One region of the Streptomyces cinereoruber genome, then DNA from elsewhere that is predicted to be linked to it. Evidence: riboswitches for the same ligand, from Rfam matches in the RefSeq annotation. Region 1 holds a riboswitch; the other holds the start of a gene.
The links. A riboswitch is a leader RNA that binds a small molecule or an ion and turns the genes downstream of it on or off. The one in region 1 is predicted to bind glycine.

Region 1 (7,087 bases):
GCAGGTGAGAGGGGTATCGTCCTCCTGATTCCGCTCGGACGCCTCTCGATGACGGCCTGATGAGGTCTTGTCAGGAATATCGGCGACGTCTAGCGGAAACACTGTGTGAACACATGTCGTATAAACTCCGCGGACGAGGCAGAGTGTTGGCGCCCGGCCATGGCCCCATGGCCCCTCTCTGGCCCCGCCGCCGACAGCGCCGTCGTACCTGCCCACGCGTCACCGTGTCTCCTGAGCGAGAGGCGACCCACCATGCTCCGACCCTCCCCGGCCCCCGCGCCGGCCCTCCGCAGCGTCCTCGCGGCGCTCGGCTCACCGACCGCCGTCCGTGAGGCGCGCACCCCCGCCCTGCGGGCCGCGCAGGGACCACTGAGCCCCGAACTCCCTTTGCCCGTCCACGTGTTGGGCGTCACCGGAGCCCCGGGACACCCTCCCCGCACCCGGCTCGCCGGCTGGCGCTTCCTGATCCGGAACGGGGACCGGACGATCGCCGCCGCGGACACCATGCTCACCCCGGACGGCTGGTCCTTCTCGCACTTCTTCGAGGGGCCGTACGTCTCCGCCACGGAACGGGCCCTGCACCAGGCCGAGGGCCTGCCGGTCGCCTACCGGCCCCGGCTGCTCTCCGTGCCGGAGCTCTACATGCTGACCCTCTGGCTGCACGCCGTCCCGGAACCGGACGGCGCCACCGCCCCGGACGCCGACGACACCACCGTCGCCCCGGGCGCCGCCGACCTGATGGTGCCCCTGGCCCCCGCGCCCCCGGGGATCGCGGCCCACCGGCCGTACCCGGTCGCCGACCTCCTGCCCGTCCTCAGCACGCGCCTCGCGCCGCCGCCCCTCCTGGGCTCGGCGGCGCCCGCCTGATCCACCTCACGCGCGTCCGCGCCCCGTGGCCCGGCCGGGTCACGGGGCGCACTGCTGTCCGAACCGTCCGCCCGAACGCCCCGCCCGAACACCCCTCCCGTACGGACTAGCCCGCTCGGGCCACCCCGAACCACCCGAAGGGACGGGGTGGTTGAGCCGAACCGCCCCTGCGGGTGACGCGTCCTCCCAGGAGAGGACGAGCTGCCGCGAAATGCCTGCGGAAGTCCGTCCCGGGGGCAAGACTTGGACCGGAACCGAACCGACCGACGGGGGCGGCCATGAACGCGCAGAGCCGCAGGACATCCACCACGACGCAGCGAAAGAACCCACCCATGTGCCAGCACCAGCCCGCCTGTCCCACCGCCGACTCCGCCGACCGCGAGGCGGCCCGACTGACGGCACACCACCCCGAGCAGGGCTGGAGCCTGCTGTGCAACGGCGTCCTGCTCTTCGAGGACACCGGTGAGCTCCTGCCGGACGGGCAGATCATCGCCCCGCACCGGCCGCTCGCGGCGGGCCGGGTGACGACCGCCGCCTGAGCGAACCGTACGAGGGAGGAAGCCCGAGGGCCGGCCCGGAGAAGAACTCTCCGGGCCGGCCCTCGATCGTCGGCACCCCGTCGTGAAGGGCTGCGCCCCTACTGGTCGTACTCGTCCAGCGGCGGGCAGGAGCAGACCAGGTTCCGGTCGCCGAAGGCGCCGTCGATGCGGCGCACCGGCGGCCAGTACTTGTCGGCGGCCGAGACGCCGGCCGGGAAGACCGCCTCGTCACGGGTGTACGGGTGGTTCCACTCGCCGCCGAGCGCGGCCGCGGTGTGCGGGGCGTTGTGCAGCGGGTTGTCGTCCGCCGGCCACTCGCCCGCGGCGACCTTCTCGATCTCGGCCCGGATCGCGATCATCGTGTCGCAGAAGCGGTCGAGCTCGGTCAGGTCCTCGGACTCGGTCGGCTCGATCATCAGCGTGCCGGCCACCGGGAAGGACATCGTCGGCGCGTGGAAGCCGTAGTCGATCAGGCGCTTGGCGATGTCGTCGACGGTGACGCCGGTCGCCTTGGACAGCGGGCGCAGGTCCACGATGCACTCGTGGGCGACCAGACCGGCCGGGCCGGTGTAGAGCACCGGGAAGTGCGGCTCCAGGCGCTTGGCGATGTAGTTCGCCGCGAGCACCGCGACCTGGGTGGCGCGCTTGAGGCCCTCGCCGCCCATCAGGCGCACGTACGACCAGGAGATCGGCAGGATGCCGGCGGAGCCCCACGGGGCGGCCGAGATCGGGCCGACGCCGGTCTCCGGGCCCGCGGTGGGCTGGAGCGGGTGGTTCGGCAGGTACGGGGCGAGGTGGGCGCGGACGCCGACCGGGCCGACGCCGGGGCCGCCGCCGCCGTGCGGGATGCAGAAGGTCTTGTGCAGGTTCAGGTGCGAGACGTCGCCGCCGAAGTGGCCGGGCTTGGCCAGGCCGACCAGGGCGTTGAGGTTGGCGCCGTCGACGTACACCTGGCCGCCGGCCTCGTGGACCTCGGCGCAGATGTCCGCGACGTGCTCCTCGAACACGCCGTGCGTGGACGGGTAGGTGATCATCAGGACGGACAGCTCGTCGCGGTACTGGGCGATCTTGGCCCGCAGGTCCTCGACGTCGACCTCGCCGTCGTCGGCGGTCTTCACCACGACGACCTTCATGCCGGCCATCACCGCGGAGGCGGCGTTGGTGCCGTGCGCGGAGGACGGGATGAGGCAGACGGTGCGCTGCTCGTCGCCGTTGGCCCGGTGGTACGCGCGGACGGCGAGGAGGCCGGCCAGCTCGCCCTGCGAACCGGCGTTGGGCTGGATCGACACCTTGTCGTAGCCGGTGACCTCGGCGAGGCGCTCCTCCAGCTCGGTGATGAGCGTGACGTAGCCCTGGGCCTGCTCGACCGGGGCGAAGGGGTGGATCTGGCCGAACTCGGGCCAGGTCACCGGCTCCATCTCGGTGGTCGCGTTCAGCTTCATCGTGCAGGAGCCGAGCGGGATCATGCCGCGGTCCAGCGCGTAGTCGCGGTCCGCGAGACGGCGCAGGTAGCGCAGCATCGAGGTCTCGGAGCGGTGCGCGTGGAAGACCGGGTGGGTCAGGTACGCGTCGGAGCGCAGCAGACCGGCGGGCAGCGCGTCCTCGGTGGCGGCGTCCAGGGCCTCGACGTCGGCGGTGACGCCGAAGGCGCCCCACACGGCGGCGAGCTGCTCTCGCGTGGTGGTCTCGTCGCAGGAGACCGACACGCGGTCGGCGTCGACGCGGTACAGGTTGACGCCGGCCTCGCGGGCGGCGGCCACGACCTCGTCGGCCCTGCCGGGCACGCGGGCGGTGAGGGTGTCGAAGAAGACGTCCCCGGTCAGCTCGACACCCCCGGCGCGCAGACCGGCGGCGAGGATCGCGGCGTACCGGTGGGTGCGGAGCGCGATGCCCTTGAGGCCGTCGGGGCCGTGGTAGACGGCGTACATGCCGGCCATGACGGCGAGCAGCACCTGGGCGGTACAGATGTTGCTGGTGGCCTTCTCGCGGCGGATGTGCTGCTCGCGGGTCTGGAGGGCCAGGCGGTAGGCGCGGTTCCCGTCGGCGTCGACGGAGACGCCCACGAGGCGGCCGGGCAGGGAGCGGGCGTGCTTGTCCTGGACGGCCATGTAGCCGGCGTGCGGGCCGCCGAAGCCCATCGGGACGCCGAAGCGCTGGGTGGTGCCGACGGCGATGTCGGCGCCGAGCTCGCCGGGCGAGGTGAGCAGGGTGAGCGCGAGCAGGTCGGCGGCGACGGTGACGATCGCGCCCAGCTCGTGGGCCGCGTCGATCAGCGGCTTGATGTCGCGGACCGCGCCGGAGGCGCCGGGGTACTGGATCAGCACGCCGAAGACGCCGCGCTCGGCGACCTCGGCGGGGATGCCCTCGCTCAGGTCGGCGACGACGACCTCGATGCCGGTCGGCTCGGCGCGGGTCTCGATGACGGCGATCGTCTGCGGCAGGGCGTCGGCGTCGATCAGGAAGACGCCCTTCTTGACCTTGCCGACGCGGCGGGACAGCGCCATGGCCTCGGCGGCGGCGGTGCCCTCGTCGAGCAGGGAGGCGCCGGAGGTGGGCAGGCCGGTCAGGTCGGCGACCATCGTCTGGAAGTTCAGCAGGGCCTCCAGACGCCCCTGGGAGATCTCCGGCTGGTACGGCGTGTACGCCGTGTACCAGGCGGGGTTCTCCATCACGTTCCGGAGGATCACCGGCGGGGTGAAGGTGCCGTAGTAGCCGAGGCCGATCATCGGGGCGAGGACCTGGTTGCGGTCGGCGAGCGCGCGCAGCTCGGCGAGCACCTCGGCCTCGGTGCGCGCGGCCGGCAGGCCCAGCGCCTCGGCGTTCTTGATCACGTCCGGCACCGCGGCGGCCGTGAGCTCGTCGAGCGAGCCGTAACCGACCTGGGCGAGCATCTTGGCCCGGGCCTCGGCGTCGGGCCCGATGTGCCGCTGCTCGAAGGGGATGCCCTGCTCGAGCTCGGAGAGCGGAGTGCGGTTGGCGGTCATGTACGGAGGCCTCCTGGTCGTCACGACCTGCGAGGGGCACCACGGCGCGGGTGCCCGGACGGCCTCCCCCTCTGTCATCTCAACCTGAGAGCTTCACCGGCGCGCCTCGCGGCAGGCCGGCTTTCACCGTCGGTGAGAGCGCATGCCGTCGGACATCCGCTCTGCTTTCCAGAGTGACCTCGTCCGTGCGGTACGGGGGCCTGAGAGATTCCGGGGAGGATTTGCTCCTTCGGCGCCCACCGGAAGGTTTCTCCGGGGGACTCTCCCGCACGGGGTCGACAGCCACACCCAGCCTACCAGCGCGGTTGAGGCTCCTTTCGCTCAAGTGGCCGACATCCCGGATGTGCCCTTTGGTAGGGGGTAGAGGAGTTGCGACCAGTTGGAGGGACCGTGCAGACCGACATCGATCCGCGCAGCCTGATCGGCCGCAAGGCGTACGACCGGAACGGACACAAGATCGGCACCGTCGACGAGGTGTACCTGGACGACGCGACGGGCGTCCCGGAGTGGGCCGCGGTCCGCACGGGCCTGTTCAGCAGGGACGCGTTCGTCCCCCTGGAGCCGAGCGACCTGCTCGACGACGGCCTCCACGTCCCGTTCGAACGCGCCCTCATCAAGGACGCCCCGGACTTCGGCGTGGGCCGCCACCTCTCCCCGGAGCAGGAACTCCAGCTCTACCGCCACTACAGGCTCGCCCTCCCCCCGCCCCCCACGGACACCCCGGACAAGGACTTCGGCCGCCTGGCGGGCCAGGAGGGCGGCTGACCCGAAGCCGATCCCCGCACACCGGAAAGCCCGCCGGCCACGACGGGCGACGGTCGGCCCCCGGCCCGGCCGAAAACGCCCCGGGGCCCGCAGCCGCCGACGGCGCGGCACCACCCACGGGAGAACCCGCACCTCTGCCCACCCACCGTCACGGGCGGCGCGGGTGGGAACCCGGCCCGGCCGCAAGGCCGGGCGCACCCCCACGGCCCGCAGCCGTCGACGGCGCGGGCACCGGCACCGCCCCCGGCACAGGGTCCCGCACCAGCGGCAACGCCTCCCCCGCCTCCAGCTCCGGATCGTCCACGGCGAACGTCCGCACCCGCCCCGGCGCCGACCCCGGTTCCTCGAACCGCACCGTGACCCGCCCGAGCCCGCTCCCCTGCACCCACCCGGCCCCGTACACCGCGTGCCGCACGTCGTGCCCGGGCGCCCAGTACCGCTCGGCGGCCGCGACGGGCCCGGTCGGCTCGGCCACCGCGACCTCGGGCGCCACCGGAGCCGCACCCTCCGCGCCCCGCTCCCCCACCAGCTCCGCCTGGGCGAACAGGTCCTCCTGCGTGTAGTCCGCGAGCCCGCTCACCCCCACCCCGAGCAGCCGCACGCCCCCCGTGGTGTCCACGGAGTCGAGGAGCCGCCCCGCAGCCTCCCGTACGACCCCGAGCGCGTCCGTCGGCCCCCGCAGCGTCTCGGACCGGGTCAGCGTCGAGAAGTCGAACCTCCGCACCTTCAGGACGATCGTCCGCCCCGAGTGCCCCGACGCCCGCAGCCGCTCCACGCACCGCTCCGCGAGCCGCTCGACCTCGCCCCGGATCCGTACCCGGTCGTGCAGGTCCACGGCGAAGGTGTCCTCGACGGAGACGGACTTGGCGTCCCGCTCGGCCACCACGGGCCGGTCGTCGTACCCCTGGGCCATCCGGTACAGCGAGGCCCCGTGCGCCCGCCCCAGGAGCCGTACGAGCTCGTCCTCGCCCGCCTCCGCGAGGTCGGACACGGTCGTCATCCCGGCCCGCCGCAGGTGCTCCCCGGTCGCCGGCCCGACCCCGGGCAGGATCCGTACGGACTTCGGCCCGAGGAGCGTCCGCTCGGTGCCCGGCGGTATGAGGACGAGCCCGTCCGGCTTCGCCTGCTCGGAGGCGATCTTCGCGAGCATCTTGGACCCGGCGAGCCCCACCGACCCGGTGAGCCCGGTCGTCGCGAGGATGTCGGCCCGCAGCCGCTCCCCCGCGGCCCGCGCGCTCGCCGTGTCGTCGGCGACGCCCCCCGCCTCCAGGTCCACGAAGGCCTCGTCGAGGCTGAGGGGCTCCACGAGCGGGGACAGGCTCCCGAGCAGCCGCATGACCTGCTCGCTGATCGACCGGTAGAAGGCGAAGCGCGGCACGAGATAGGCCGCGTTCGGCGCGAGCCGTCGCGCCTGGCCCATCGGCATCGCCGAGTGGACCCCGAAGCGGCGCGCCTCGTACGAGGCGGTGGCGACCACGCCCCGCGGCCCGAGCCCGCCCACGACCACCGGTTTTCCGCGCAGGCTCGGCTTCGACGCCTGCTCGGCGGCGGCGAAGAAGGCGTCCATGTCGAGATGCAGGATCGTCGGCGCGGCTCTCACGCCTCCGATGCTCCCCCACGCCACTGACAACGCTCGACCGCCCCACGGCTCACCCCGCGGCCGGGCCGGCCCAAGAACCAAACCCGCCCCGCCCCGCGACGGGGCCGCCCCGCGATCCGTCCCGTAAACCGGTTCAGACCGCCCGGTCCCGCCGTCTCCGGGCCAGCTCGTCGCCGGGGTTGTGCCCCACGAGCGTCTCGCCGGTGTCCACCCGCTCCCCGTGGAGCTGGGAGAGCGCCGCCTCCACGTCCCGCCAGACCACCCCGACGGCGATCCCGAAGACGCCCTGCCCGCCCTGGAGCAGGTCGACGACCTCGTCGGGCGAGGAGCAC
Region 2 (7,087 bases), 4.0 Mb from region 1:
TGAAGCCGACGAGCACCGGGTAGTCGCGGGCGTCGATGGAGGTGCGGATGAAGGAGCCGATGCCGCCGAAGGAGAAGACGGACTCGGTGAGGACCGCTCCGGAGAGGAGGCTGCCGGTGAGCAGGCCGATCGCGGTGACCACCGGGAGGAGCGCGTTGCGCAGCACGTGGCGGACGCGGACGACGTTCTTCCCCAGGCCCTTGGACTCGGCGGTGCGGATGTAGTCCTCGCCGAGCACTTCGAGCACGCTGGCGCGGGTCATCCGGACGATGACGGCGAGCGGGATGGAGGCGAGGGTGACGGCCGGCAGGACCAGGTGCATGATCGCGTCCCAGGACGCGTCGAACTCTCCGGTGAGGAGGCCGTCGAGGACGGCGAACCCGGTGACGCTGGTCGCGTCGATTCCGGTGGAGAGCCGTCCGTAGCTCGGGAAGATGCCGAGTTCGACGGCGAGGAGGCCCCGGAGGATCATGGCGAGGAAGAACACCGGGATGCAGATGCCGACGAGCGAGCCGGAGACCGAGGCGACGTCGAGCCAGCCGCCGCGGCGCTTGGCGGCGAGGTAGCCGAGCGGGATGCCGACGACGACGGCGATCAGGATGGCGGCGACGCCGAGTTCCACGGTGGCCGGGAAGCGCAGCGCGAACTCGTCCCACACCGGCTGTCCGGTCTGGGTGGAGGTGCCGAGGTCCAGGTCGAGGATCCGCTTGAGGAAGCGGCCGTACTGCACCCAGATGGGCTGGTCGAGCCCGAGCGCCCGGTTGATGCGCGCCACTTCGGCTTCGGTCGCCCGCTCGCCCAGGATCGCTGAGGCGGGTCCGCCGGGCAGTCGGTTCAGCCAGAGGAAGAGGAGAACCGACAGGCCGAGCAGGGTGGGTATGAGCTGTAGCAGTCTTCGTACGACGAGTCGCAGCACCCCGCGTGCCCCTTTCTTGCGTGTGCGTGAGAAGCGGGTTCGCCCGGCCACGTCCGACGTGGCCGGGCGAATCCCGCTCGTGTGTCGATTACTTGAAGGAGACCTCGGCGAAGTTCTCCTGCGTCAGCGGGGAGACCTTCGGCGGGTTGACGTTCTTGCCGAACGCGATGGCCGGGGGCGAGGAGGAGATCGGGAGGCCCGGCAGGTACTCCATGATCGCCTCGTTGGCCGCCTTGTAGGCCTCGACGCGCTTGACCGGGTCGGCGATCTTGGAGGCGCCGTTCACGGCGTCGAAGACCTTCGGCTCCTTGAAGCCCCACTGCTTGTCGTACCCGGCGAACCAGGTGCCGATGAAGTTGAAGCCGTCGTTGAAGTCACCGGTCCAGCCCAGCATGTGCAGGTCGCAGGAGCCGGCCTCGGTGGCGTCCAGGTAGTCCGGGGCCCACTTCATCGGCTTCGGGGTGACGGTGACGCCGGCCTTCTCCAGGTCGGCCTTCATCAGCTCGAACATGTCCTGCGGGGCGGGCATGTACGGGCGGGTGACCTCGGTCGGGTAGCAGAACTCGACCTTGAGGGCGGACTCGCCGGCGCCCTTCAGGAGCTCCTTGGACTTGTTGGTGTCGAACGCGTACGTCTTCACCTTGTCCGAGTAGCCCGCGATCGTGTCGGGCATGAACTGCGTGGCCACCTTGCCGCCCTCGGGCAGCTGGGTCTTCACGAGGTTCTCGCGGTCGATGGCGTGGGCGATGGCCTGGCGGACCGCGGGCTTCTTCAGCGCCGCGTTCTTCTCCTGGCTCATGCCGACGTAGAAGAGGTTGAAGACGTCACGCGTCGGGACGTTGTACCCCTCCTTCTCCAGGGTCTTCACGTCCGCGGGCGACACCAGGTCGTAGCCGTCGATGTCACCGGCCTGGAGCGCCTGGCGGCGGCCCTCCTCGGTGTCGATCGTGCGGAAGACCAGGTTCTTCACCTTGGCCTTCTCGCCCCAGTAGTCGTCGAAGCGCTCGAGGGTGACTTCCTTGTTGCCCTTGTTCCACTTCGTGATCTTGTACGGGCCGGTGCCGGCGACCGTGCCGGCCTCCTGGCTGTACTTGGGGTACGTGATGGCGTCGCCCTTGGCGGACGCGTCCTGCTTCTCGTACTCCTTGATCGCCTTCGGCGAGTGGATCGCGAGGGCCTGGAGGGAGAAGCCGCCGGGGAGCTGCGCGGAGGGCTCGTTGACCTCGATGACCGCGGTGTTCTCGTCCTTGGCCGTGCAGGACTTGTAGTTGGGCTTCGGCGCCTCGGCGTCCTCGTTCTTCGCGAAGCCGCCCATGATGGACTGCCAGTAGTACGAGACCGAGCTGGACTGGTAGGTGCCCTTCCAGTTGAACCAGTGGTCGTAGTTCGCGCAGACGGCGGCGGCGTTGAACGCCTCGCCGTCGTGGAACTTCACGCCCTTGCGCAGGTTGAACGTCCACACCTTGCCGGCGGGGTCGGCGGACCACGTCTCGGCGAGGCCGCCGACGAGCTTGCTGCCTCCCGACTCGTGCTCCAGGAGTGCTTCGAAGGCCTGCCGGGTCACCCGGAAGGTCTCGCCGTCGCTCGCGAGGGCGGGGTCCAGGGAACCGGGGTCGCCGGCGCCGGCGAACACGAAGGTGTCCTTCGCACCGCCCTTCGCGCCGTCCTTTCCGCGCTCACTGGAGCAGCCCGTCGCGACGAGCGCGGCGGCAGCCACCACCGTGATCGCCCGAACGGTACGGGAATTGAATATTCGCATGGGGCCACCCCAGGATCAGCCGTGTGGAGAGGTCTTGACCGGCCGAACACTACCGACGGGCAACCAGCTGGAGAACAGTCCGGATAACGGTGATACCTAGTCGAGACCCGGACACTCGCCAAACCGGGCACTTCCGGGACAAGTGCGTGGCCTGGGCGAACACCCTTGACGCGCGGGTGAGTTAACGAGAGGTGTCACGACCGGACAGACCGCCCATCCGGGACTTCCGGTCAACCTCGGGGCGGATAGCCGTATCCCGGGGCAGGCGGGGCGGCGTGCGCCTCGCGGTCGTAGAAGGGCCGGGCGTTCGCCTTCAGCCAGAGCGCCACCGGGTCGTACGCGTCGGAGAGGGCGACCGTCGAGACGGGCAGCCCGTCGGGGACGGAGCCGATGGACTGGCGCATCATCGCCCGGACCGCGTCGACGGCGGCCGGGGAGGTGTCGTACAGGTCGAGCCCGATGACCAGGTATGGGGAGCCGAGCGCGGGCTGCACCCAGCCGCGGCGCAGCGCCCGGACGGCCGGGGTGCGGTGCGCGTTCTGGGTGATCAGGGCGTAGAACTGCGGGAGCTCCAGGGCGGGCTCGGTGACGCGCAGCGGGCCCGCGGGCATCCGGTCGAGTCCGGTGGCGATCCGGCGCAGGTCGGCCCAGGGGATGCCGACGCCGCCGCCCGGGGCGTGCGGATTCAGCCAGACGCCCCAGCGGTCGGGGTAGAGGGCGCGGGCGATCTCGCGGCCGGTGACGCGCTCGTGGGCGCGGTTCCAGCCGGAGGCGGCGAGCTCCTGGTCGGAGGTGACGCAGGGCGCGTAGCCGAAGCCCTCGACCTCCATGTTCCCGTACTGGGCGTCGGGGGAGCCGGGCGTGCCCTGCCAGAGCAGCATCCGGAGCTCGCCGTCGGCGAGGGCGTGCAGCAGCCGCTCGTACGCGTCGTAGCGTCCGGGTGCCACCTGGCGCAGCATGTGCTCGACGTGTCCAGCCGCAGCGGTGCCTGACGCGCTCACCCTGGGTCCCGCCCCTCTTCCGTCCACCACGTCCGCGCGGCCGCCGGGTCAGGGGCGGCCGTCGCATCGGTTCCGTCGAATCAGTTCAGCTTAGGGCCTGACCCGCCCGGCAAGCCCTGAACAGGGTGCCGCTCACACGGCGGCGCGCTGGTAGAAGGGGCGGACCCGCTCCAGCATCCAGTCGCCCACCGGGTCCTGCGCCATGTCGAGCAGGATGAGGTTGACCGGCCAGGCGACCTCGACGCGGCCGAGGGCCCGGCCGAGGGCGTCCAGGGGGGCGGTGCGGTCGGCGCCCTCCCAGTGGGAGAGCTGGACGCCGATGAAGAGGGCCGGTTCGGTGCCCTCGACGCTGGCGAGGGCACGGCGGGCGCTGGCGACGACGCCGGTGGCCTCGAACTCGGCGGAGGCGGCGGCGAGGAAGTCGACGGGGTCGTCCTGCCAGTCGGGCTCGAAGAGCCGGACGCGGCCGCCGGACGCGGGGCCGTCGAGCGGGGTCCGGCCGACGCGGCAGAGTTCGGCGACGGCGGGCGGGGGCAGCGGGACGCCGACGGTCCCGCCGGGGTTCACGGCGATGCCGAGCTGCGGGGGCAGGCCGCGGGCGAAGTCGCGGGCGGGGGCGACGGCGAAGGACATGTGGTCGCCGGCGCAGGCGCGGAACTGCTGCTCGGAGCTGAAGACGGGGACGTAGGCCGCGCCGTCGATCTCCATGGTGGCGAGGTCCAGGTCGGTGCTGTCGGGACCGCCGCCGTTGGGCAGGGGGATCCAGACCGGGCTGCGGCCCAGTACCTCGACGAGGCGGCCGCCCGCCTCGGGGTTGCCGAGCGAGGCGGCGAGCACCTCTTCCAACTCGTTGCCCGGCCACGTCACGTCCACGGTCCCGTTCCCCTTCTCGCACGGCCTGCCGTACCCGGCCGCCCGGCAGCACCCTAACGCCGCCCCGGCACCGCCGTGACCGGAAGGGGGGCGTACGGGCGCCCCGGAGGGGCCGCACAGGGGTGCTCGCGTCAGACCGCCTCCCCGAAGGTGATCGTCCGGAGGGTGTCGGCGGCGTCCCGGTCGAGCAGGGTCGCCGAGGCGCAGCCGTGCGGCAGCCGGCCGGTCTCGGCGGCCCGCAGCAGCCGGCCGACCGCGCGCCGGTGCCGGGCGAAGGCGTACGCCGAGACGCCCCGGCCGCGGGAGTGCTGCCCGGCCCTGGCGGTGTCCGGGGTCACGTCGAGGAGGAGCAGGTGCAGCTCGCGCCCCCGGCGGCGGGCCTCGCGGGCGAGCCAGCCGCGCACCCAGGACTGGGTGCCGCAGTCGTGCACGATCACGCTCGCGCCGGAGCGCAGGGCGCGGCGCAGCCCGGCGTAGTGCGCGATCCGGACCAGGGGGCGGTAGACCGCGTACGGCAGGAGGCGGGGCATCCGGGCCTCCCAGCGCTCCCGGGCGTCCTGGGAGTCGACGCCCCGGCTCCCGGCGGTCCGCTTCATCAGGGTGGACTTGCCGCTGCCGGGCAGCCCGGAGACGACCACGAGGTCTCCGGGCGCGAAGGCGAGGGCGCGGGGGCCCCGCCCTCCGCGCTCGCGCAGGTCCCGCAGGATCCGGCCCCGTCCCCGGGTCCGGGCGCGGGCCCGTGGGGACGGTATGCCGGGACTCGCCGCGTACGCGCCGGTGTGCTGGATCGTCATGACCTTCTCCCCCTGACGGGCCTCGGGAGACCCTTCCCAAGAAGTGTAAAGAAACGGTAATGGGGCACAAGCGATTTGCCGCGCCGACACCGCGTGCAATGATGTGCGCGCCAGGCGCCCACGGTCGCCTGTACAACCGCATACCGGCCGTTCGAATCCGCGCGGGAGAGTTCCGGACCACGGAGTGGGTGACCACCCGGTGCGTCCGGGCGCCGAAGGAGCAAGACCCTCCCTTGAATCTCTCAGGCCCCGTACCGCGTGGATGAGGCAGATCTGAAAAGCGGGACACCCCGGTGTCCCCACCCAAGGTGCAAGCCGGGCTCTCGGTGACGAGATGCCCCCGGTGAACCTCTCAGGTTCCATGACAGATGGGGAGGACGTCCTCGCCCGTCATGTCTTCGTCACCGAACGCCCTTGGGACCCGGGAGCCACCCCATGACCACTGCCCCCCGCCTCACCGCCCTCGATGCGCTGCATCGCTCCCTGGGCGCGACCATGACCGACTTCGCGGGCTGGGACATGCCGCTGCGGTACGGCAGCGAGCGCGACGAGCACAACGCCGTCCGCACCCGGGCCGGCCTCTTCGACCTCTCCCACATGGGCGAGATCACCGTCACCGGCCCGCAGGCCGTAGAGCTCCTCGACTTCGCCCTGGTCGGCAACATCTCCACGGTGGGCACCGGCCGCGCCCGGTACACGATGATCTGCCGCGAGGACGGCGGCATCCTGGACGACCTGATCGTCTACCGCCTGGGCGAGACGGAGTACATGGTCGTCGCCAACGCCTCCAACGCGCAGGTCGTCCTGGACGCCCTCACCGAGCGCGCCGCCGGCTTCGACGCCGAGGTCCGCGACGACCGCGACGCGTACGCCCTGATCGCGGTCCAGGGCCCGGAGTCCCCCGGCATCCTGAAGTCGGTCACCGACGCCGACCTGGACGGCCTGAAGTACTACGCCGGCCTGCCGGGCACGGTCGCGGGCGTGCCCGCCCTGATCGCCCGCACCGGCTACACCGGTGAGGACGGCTTCGAGCTCTTCCTGAAGCCGGAGCACGCCGAGGGCGTGTGGAAGGCGCTGACCGAGGCCGGCGAGGGCGTCGGCCTGATCCCCTGCGGCCTGTCCTGCCGCGACACGCTCCGCCTGGAGGCGGGCATGCCGCTGTACGGCCACGAGCTGACCACCTCCCTCACCCCCTTCGACGCCGGTCTCGGCCGGGTCGTGAAGTTCGAGAAGACGACCAACGAGGGCCGCTTCGTCGGCCGCGAGGCCCTGGAGAAGGCCGCCGAGCGCGCCGAGACCGCCCCGCCGCGCAGGCTGGTCGGCCTGGTCGCCGAGGGCCGCCGGGTCCCGCGCGCCGGGTTCTCCGTCGTCAAGGACGGCGAGGTCGTCGGCGAGGTCACCTCCGGGGCCCCGTCCCCGACCCTCGGAAAGCCGATCGCGATGGCGTACGTGGACGCGGCGCACGCGGAGCCCGGCACCCGGGGTGTAGGTGTGGACATCCGGGGCACCCACGAGCCGTACGAGGTCGTGGCGCTGCCGTTCTACAAGCGCCAGAAGTGACGAAGTCGTCCCACCGCGCGTCTCACCCCGCAAGACCGACGTTCATCAGCACTCCCCCGATCCAGGAGAATCAGGTCATGAGCAACCCCCAGCAGCTGCGGTACACCAAGGAGCACGAGTGGCTGTCGGACGCCGAGGACGGCGTCGCGACCGTCGGCATCACGGAGTTCGCGGCCAACGCGCT

Region 2: linked by a shared signal. The riboswitch ahead of gcvT (glycine cleavage system aminomethyltransferase GcvT) and the one ahead of gcvP (aminomethyl-transferring glycine dehydrogenase) in region 1 are both predicted to bind glycine.

The regions. Positions count from the first base shown of each region.
Region 1 covers NZ_CP023693.1:1,357,000-1,364,086, forward strand. Annotated here, with positions in the region: gene CP977_RS05870 (hypothetical protein) at 253-867, shown strand; gene CP977_RS05875 (DUF5999 family protein) at 1,200-1,406, shown strand; gene gcvP (aminomethyl-transferring glycine dehydrogenase) at 1,505-4,390, opposite strand; glycine riboswitch at 4,569-4,668, opposite strand; gene CP977_RS05885 (PRC-barrel domain-containing protein) at 4,781-5,155, shown strand; gene CP977_RS05890 (DNA polymerase IV) at 5,304-6,755, opposite strand; gene bldO (whiB transcriptional repressor BldO) at 6,889-7,087, opposite strand, start outside.
Region 2 covers NZ_CP023693.1:5,322,442-5,329,528, reverse strand. Annotated here, with positions in the region: gene CP977_RS24165 (ABC transporter permease) at 1-916, opposite strand, end outside; gene CP977_RS24160 (ABC transporter substrate-binding protein) at 1,005-2,675, opposite strand; gene CP977_RS24155 (enhanced serine sensitivity protein SseB C-terminal domain-containing protein) at 2,906-3,676, opposite strand; gene CP977_RS24150 (enhanced serine sensitivity protein SseB) at 3,809-4,549, opposite strand; gene CP977_RS24145 (AAA family ATPase) at 4,681-5,343, opposite strand; glycine riboswitch at 5,496-5,610, shown strand; gene gcvT (glycine cleavage system aminomethyltransferase GcvT) at 5,779-6,903, shown strand; gene gcvH (glycine cleavage system protein GcvH) at 6,981-7,087, shown strand, end outside.